2 regions of the Curtobacterium sp. MCLR17_036 genome follow, and region 2 is predicted to be linked to the other one. Evidence: predicted binding sites of a transcription regulator. Region 2 holds the regulator's gene; the other holds the start of a gene.

Region 1 (3,738 bases), 1.6 Mb from region 2:
TCGGGTCGTCGCGGAAGCAAGGAGGGAGCGGTGCTCCCCAGAGCGCTGCAGCGGTGGTGTGGCTGAAGTACTGGTCCGGGCGCATGACGAGTGCCACTGCGGCAACGAAGTCTGCGTCGTCCGCTGCAGCACGGACGCCGCGCACCGGAGCCACCAGGTCGCGGCGACGAAGACGCTCCGGGTGGACTCCCTTCGCGAACGCCTCGGACACGGAGAACGAGCGGGTGATGAGGTCCGGCGGCAGCGGGCGAGGACGTGGCATCTCGCAAGCATCGAGCGTGGGCTCGGATCGCGACCGTCTGTCGGATCGGCCTGTGGACGAGGAGCCGAACCGCTCCTCCTGTGAGGGGATCGCTGTCAGCGCCGCGCGGAAGGGGCGAATACCGAGTGGGCACGAATCGCCGCACGAGCCCTGGCGACCGGGGGCCAGGCGTCGGCAGAGTCGAAGTCTGCCGACAATTCGTGACCACTCGACGGAACTGAGCGGAGCGTCGGGCCAGTCGGCCTCCGCCCCGCCCGGCCCGCCGCCCGCAGACGCGGAAGGGCCCCGCACGCGTCAGCGTGCGGGGCCCTTCCGGTGGGACTGCCTAGAAGTCCATGCCACCCGTGGGGTCGCCGGCCGGCATGGCCGGGGTCTTCTCCGGCTTGTCGGCGACGACGGCCTCGGTGGTCAGGAACAGACCGGCGATCGACGCGGCGTTCTGCAGCGCCGAGCGCGTGACCTTGGCCGGGTCGATGATGCCGGCGGCCACGAGGTCGACGTACTCACCGGTCGCGGCGTTGAGGCCCCAGCCCGACTCGAGCTCGCGCACCTTGGCGGCGACGACACCCGGCTCGAGACCGGCGTTCAGCGCGATCTGCTTGAGCGGCGCGTCGATGGCGACGCGGACGATGTTCGCACCGGTCGCCTCGTCACCCTCGAGGTCGAGGGACTCGAGCGCGACGGCACCGGCCTGGATGAGGGCGACGCCACCACCGGCGACGATGCCCTCTTCGACGGCTGCCTTCGCGTTGCGGACGGCGTCCTCGATGCGGTGCTTGCGCTCCTTGAGCTCGACCTCGGTCGCGGCACCCGCCTTGATGACGGCCACGCCACCGGCGAGCTTCGCGAGGCGCTCCTGGAGCTTCTCGCGGTCGTAGTCGGAGTCGGTCGCCTCGATCTCGGAGCGGATCTGACGGACGCGGCCGGCGATCTGCTCCTCGTCACCGGAACCCTCGACGATGGTCGTCTCGTCCTTGGTGATGATGACCTTGCGTGCCTTGCCGAGCAGGTCGAGCGTGGCGTTCTCGAGCTTGAGGCCGACCTCTTCCGAGATGACCTGGCCGCCGGTGAGGATCGCGATGTCCTGCAGCATGGCCTTGCGACGGTCGCCGAAGCCCGGGGCCTTGACGGCGACGGACTTGAAGATGCCGCGGATCTTGTTCACGACGAGCGTGGCCAGGGCCTCGCCGTCGACGTCCTCGGCGATGATCAGGAGCTGCTTGCCCGCCTGGATCACCTTGTCGACGACCGGCAGGAGGTCCTTGATGTTCGAGATCTTCGAGTTGACGATCAGGATGTAGGCGTCCTCGAAGACGGCTTCCTGACGCTCGGGGTCGGTGACGAAGTACTGCGACAGGTAGCCCTTGTCGAAGCGCATGCCCTCGGTGAGCTCGAGCTCGGTGCCGAAGGTGTTCGACTCCTCGACGGTGACGACGCCTTCCTTGCCCACCTTGTCGATGGCCTCGGCGATGAGCGCACCGATGGTCGGGTCGGCAGCCGAGATCGACGCGGTGGCGGCGATCTGGTCCTTGGTCTCGATGTCCTTCGCGTTGGCGAGGAGCTGGTCGGAGACGGCGGCGACGGCCTTCTCGATGCCGCGCTTGAGCGACACGGGGTCGGCACCGGCGGCGACGTTGCGGAGGCCCTCGCGGACGAGCGCCTGGGCGAGGACGGTCGCGGTGGTCGTACCGTCACCGGCGACGTCGTCGGTCTTCTTGGCGACCTCCTTGACGAGTTCCGCGCCGATCTTCTCGTACGGGTCGTCGAGCTCGATCTCCTTGGCGATGGAGACACCGTCGTTCGTGATCGTGGGGGCGCCCCACTTCTTCTCGAGGACGACGTTGCGGCCGCGCGGGCCGAGCGTCACCTTCACGGCGTCGGCCAGCTGGTTCAGGCCGCGCTCGAGGCCACGGCGGGCCTCCTCGTCGAAAGCAATGATCTTAGCCATGTGGTTTTTCGTCCCTCCCGGACGTCGTCTTGGGGGTCGTGCTGGCACTCAGCGTGAGCGAGTGCCAACGCCGATTCTGGCACTCGCGGGGTGCGAGTGCAACACGATCGGCAGGCCTGTGTCGAGTTCCCAGGACACCGTGCGGCAGGAGCGGGTCCCCGGAACGGCGCGGGCCGCCGGCCCGGGCCCGCGAGCGGCCGGTCCCGGCCACGGGCCGCACACGACGAACGCGCCGCCCCCGAGGGGACGACGCGTTCGCGGTGGTGCTGCTGCCGGTGGTTCAGGCCGGTCGGACCGACTCGGCCTGCGGGCCCTTGGACCCGGTGCCGACGTCGAAGACGACCGCCTGGCCCTCCTCGAGGACCTTGTAGCCCGACATGTCGATGGCCGAGTAGTGCACGAACACGTCCTGACCTCCTCCATCGACGGTGATGAAGCCGAAGCCCTTTTCAGCGTTGAACCACTTCACGGTTCCGTTGGCCATGATCTCTTGCTCCCTGGTACTGCAGTGCGGACGACGTGTTCGCCGCCTGATGGGACTCTGACCGACGCGAGCCGATCAGGCAAGAGGTGTGACGTTGTTTCACCTCGTTTCCCGCAGAAATCAACGAGTTCGAAACACGCCCGTCACACAACCGAGCGGAAAGCGCGCCTCAGCCCGCGTAGTCGGCCCCGAGGACGACGCTCACGTCGGCGTTCGGGAAGGCCGACGACTGCTGCACGGCGGTGACCCCGAGCTGCTTCGCGACGCCCTGCGCGACCGCTGCCTGTGCGGCCTGCTGGTAGTAGACGATCGTCGCGGTCGAACCGGTGGTGCCCGCGTCGCCGGTCGAGGCGACCTGCCACCCGGCACCCGTCAGCGCCGTGCTCGCCCGTGCGGCGAGTCCGCTCGTCGTCGTGCCGTTGAGGACGACGACGGTCGTGGTGCCCTGCTGGGCCGGCGTCGCGGCCGCCGCGCCACTCGAGGACGACCCGGAGCCGGACGAACCGGAACCGGAGGACGCCGACGCGGACGGCTTCGACGAGGCGGACGGCTTCGCGGTCGCCGAGGCGCTCGTGCTCGGGGCGTCCGAGCCGGGGAACGAGTAGCTGTCGTTGACGAGCGCGAGCACGAGCACGCCGATCCCCACGAGCACGCCGGTGGCCAGGGCGGCCCAGGCGAACACGACCCAGCCGCGGCCGCGACGCTGGACGCCGCGGTGCGCGCCGACCCGGGGGCCGTCCACGACGTCGTCGAACCGGTCTCGGGGGAATCTGGTGCTCATCGTTCCTCTTCACGTCCTTCTGGAGCGGCTCCTGGTGCGACGAAGCTCCGCGCGGCCCGGGCGCCGGTGCGCGCGTGACGGAGCCGCTGCAGCCGGGTGACGAGCTGCGGGTCGTACGCGAGCGCCGCGGGCGAGTCGATCACACGGTTGAGCACCTGGTAGTAGCGCGCCGCCGACATCTCGAACTCGACCCGGATGTCCGCTTCCTTCGTGCGGTCGTGACGCACCCGCTCGTGCTCGAACGAGAGCACGTGCTTGGCGAG
Region 2 (3,738 bases):
GCGAGCGGACCTGGCGCTGGATGTGCCCGGAGCCGCCGCAGATGTCGCACGTGCGGGGGCTGGTGCCCGGCGCGCAGCAGGACCCGTGGCAGGTCTCGCACAGCACGGCCGTGTCGACCTCGACGTCCTTGTGGGTGCCGAAGACGACCTCGTCGAGGTCGACGTCGAGGCGGAGCAGGGCGTCCTGCCCGCGCTCGGCCCGGCTGCGGGGTCCGCCGCCGCGGCCGCCGCCCCCACCGCCGCCGCCGAAGAAGGCGTCGAAGATGTCACTGAACCCGCCGGCGCCGCCGCCGAAGGGGCTGTCGCCCTGCGGGCCCGCGTCGTACCGGCGCCGCTGCTCCGGGTCGCTCAGCACGTCGTACGCGTGCGTCACGTCCTTGAAGCGCTCGGCGGCGTCGGGTGACGGGTTCACGTCCGGGTGCAGCTCACGCGCCAGGCGGCGGTAGGCCTTCTTGATGTCGGCATCGGAGGCGTCCTGCTGGACGCCGAGGACGTCGTAGTGGTCTGCCACGTATCCCTCAGTCGGTTTCGTTCGGTCGGTCCGGAGCGGCGGTCGCCGCGGTCCGGGTGGTCGTCGGTCGGCCGGGAGGCCCGGGTCGACCCGCGTGGGTCGGCCCGCCCCGGCGGGTGGGGCGGTCCGTCAATGTTCGCCCAGGAGCTTGGACAGGTACCGAGCGACGGCGCGCACGGCAGCCATGTTCGTGCCGTAGTCCATCCGGGTCGGGCCGAGCACGCCGAGTCGCGCGAGCTCCCCGCCGGCCAGGTAGCCCCCGGCGACGATGCTCGTCGCGTCGAGCCCGTACTCGGCGTTCTCGACGCCGATGCGCGCGGCCACGCCGTCGTCGATCTGCATCTCGCCGAACAGCCGGAGCAGGGTCACCTGTTCCTCGATCGCCTCGAGCACGGGGAAGAGCCCGCCGGAGAAGTCCTGCTCGCTCTTCGCCAGGTTCGCCGCGCCGGCCATCACCAGGCGGTCCTGCCGGTTGGCCGCCACCTGCTCGATGAGGGTCGCGACGACCACCCCGGCGAGGGTCTGGGCGTCCGGACGGATCTGCTGCGGCACAGCGCGGAGCGCCGTCGCGACGTCCTGCAGCAGCAGGCCCACGGTCGCGCCGTTGAGCACCGTGCGGAGTTCGGTGAGTGCCGATTCGTCGAGGGCGACGTCGGTCTCGACGACGCGCTGCTCGACCCGTGCGGTGTCGGTGATGAGCACCACCATCAGGCGGGTGTCACCGAGGCGCACGAGCTCGACGTGCTGCACCCGCGCCCGCACCATCGACGGGTACTGCACGAGTGCGACCTGGTTCGTGAGCTGGCTGAGCAGCCGGACCGTGCGGCCGAGGACCTCGTCGAGGTCGTTCGGGGCCCCGAGGAACGTCTCGATCGCGTGCCGCTGCGCGCTGGTCAGCGGGCGCGCTGCCGCCAGGTGGTCGACGAACACCCGGTACCCCTTGTCCGTCGGCACACGACCCGACGAGGTGTGCGGCGCGACGATGAGCTGTTCGTCCTCGAGCAGGGCCATGTCGTTCCGGATCGTGGCGGCGCTGACGCCGAAGGCGTGCCGCTCGACGATCGTCTTCGACCCCACGGGCTCGCGCGATGCCACGTAGTCGCGCACGATCGCCTTCAGGACCTCGAGGCTGCGTTCACTGACCACGCGCGCGCTCCTTCCGGACTGATCTGGCACTCGGACGTGTCGACTGCTGATCCTACGCCCGACCACCGTCCGGCCGGGACCCCGCGGCGGTCGGTACGCTGCGGGCATGACCTACGGACAGCAGCCCGGCGGCCCCGAGTTCCCTCCCGGCTACCGGCTCCCGGAACCGATGCGCCCCGAGGACCAGCGCCTCTGGGCCACGTTGACCCACGTCGGCGCGATCTTCTCGAACTTCATCGTCCCGCTGGTGGCCTACCTGGTGCTGCGGGACCGCGGCCGGTTCGTGCGGGAGCACACCCGGAACGCCCTGAACTTCCACATCACGATGGGCATCGCGTACCTGGTGTCGAGCATCCTCGTCATCGTGCTCATCGGCCTGGTGCTGCTGCCGATCGTCGCCGTCGTGACGATCGTGTTCAGCATCATCGCCGCGATCGCCGCGAACCAGGGGCAGTTCTACCGCTACCCGCTCGCAATCGAGTTCATCAAGGAGTAGCGGCTCAGTCGAGCAGCTCGCGCACCACGGCGTCCGCGAGCAGGCGACCCTGCAGGGTCAGGTCGATGCGTCCCCGCACCGCGGCCGACCCGTCCACCAGCCCGCGCGCGATGAGGCCGGCGACCCGGCCACGGGCCTCCTGGCGGATCTCGCTCGTCGCGAGCTCCCCACGGACCCGCGCCGCGAGCAGCAGGCGCTCGACGTACCGCGTCTCGGCGTCGATGGTCTCGCGGCCGGCGGCCGGCGACTCCCCCGACAGCACCCGGTTCGCGTACGCGGCCGGGTGCTTGACGTTCCACCAGCGCGTGCCGGCGACGGCCGAGTGTGCGCCGGGTCCGACGCCCCACCAGTCGTGGCCCTTCCAGTACGACAGGTTGTGCCGACTGGCGTGCGCGTCGCCGCGGGACCAGTTCGAGACCTCGTACCAGGAGTAGCCGGCGTCGCCGAGCACCTGGTCGGCCAGTTCGTACATGTCGGCGGCGAGGTCGTCGTCGGGCGCGGGCAGGTCGCCACGGGCCACCATCCGGCCCATCGCGGTGCCGTCCTCGACGATGAGCGAGTACGCCGACACGTGGTCCGGCTCGCAGGCGATCGCGGCGTCGAGCGACGTGCGCCAGTCCTGCAGCGACTCCCCCGGGGTCGAGTAGATGAGGTCCAGTGAGACGTCGAGGCCCTGCTGCTTCGCGAGGTCGACGACGACGGGGACCCGGAGCGGGTCGTGCGTACGGTCGAGGGTCGCGAGCACGTGCGGCACCGCCGACTGCATGCCGTAGCTGATCCGGTTGAAGCCGCCGGCCCGCAGCGTCTCGAGCGACGCGGCGTCGACGGAGTCGGGGTTCGCCTCGGTGGTGACCTCGGCCCCGGGCACGATGCCCCAGGTGTCGTCGATCGCACGGAGGATCATCGCCAGGTCGGACGCCGGCAGCATCGTCGGGGTGCCGCCACCGAAGAACACGGTCGACACCGGGCGACGCGGCACACCGGAGCGGTCGAGCACGGTCGCGGCCCACTCGATCTCGCGCACCGCGTGCCCGGCGTAGTCGTCACGCCGCACGCCGCGCAGCTCCGACGCCGTGTACGTGTTGAAGTCGCAGTACCCGCAGCGGACCCGGCAGAACGGCACGTGCACGTAGACGCCGAAGGGCACGTCCCCGGCGTCGGCACCGGGTGTGATCAGGCCGTCCGACGGCGCAGGATCGGCGATCGGCAGAGCACTCGGCATGCCGTCCATTCTCCGCCATGATGGAGGGATGGAGCACCACCCCGTCCCCACCACGGTGCTGTGGGACATCGACGGCACCCTCGTGATGAACGCCTCGTCGCCGGGCAACCTGTACCACCTGGCGCTCGAGCGTGCGGTCGGCCGCGACCTCACGCTGCGGGTCGGCCACCAGCACGGGCGCACCGACGCCGGGCTGATCGCCGAGCACGTCCGCGCCCACGACCTCGAGGACTCGCTCATCCCCGCCGTCGGACGGCACCTGCACGACCTCACCGCCGAACGGCACGCGTCCGGAGACCACCGCGACCCCGTCCCCGGCGCGAAGGCGCTGCTCGACCGGTTCGCCGCACTCGGTTGGCGGAA

Evidence for each region. Region 2 encodes HrcA, which represses chaperone genes, less so after heat shock. Its sites were predicted from a motif close to TTNGCACTCGNNNNNNNCGAGTGCNAA; they were not measured.
Region 1: the regulator HrcA is predicted to act here: its motif matches at 2,252-2,278, upstream of groL (chaperonin GroEL).

What each region holds. Positions count from the first base shown of each region.
Region 1 is NZ_CP126269.1:3,161,363-3,165,100, forward strand. It holds gene DEI99_RS14830 (putative endonuclease domain-containing protein) at 1-262, opposite strand, end outside; gene groL (chaperonin GroEL) at 588-2,210, opposite strand; gene DEI99_RS14840 (cold-shock protein) at 2,491-2,694, opposite strand; gene DEI99_RS14845 (LytR C-terminal domain-containing protein) at 2,864-3,475, opposite strand; gene DEI99_RS14850 (DUF3263 domain-containing protein) at 3,472-3,738, opposite strand, start outside.
Region 2 is NZ_CP126269.1:1,584,111-1,587,848, reverse strand. It holds gene dnaJ (molecular chaperone DnaJ) at 1-511, opposite strand, end outside; gene hrcA (heat-inducible transcriptional repressor HrcA) at 641-1,657, opposite strand; gene DEI99_RS07460 (DUF4870 domain-containing protein) at 1,764-2,153, shown strand; gene hemW (radical SAM family heme chaperone HemW) at 2,158-3,375, opposite strand; gene DEI99_RS07450 (HAD family hydrolase) at 3,404-3,738, shown strand, end outside.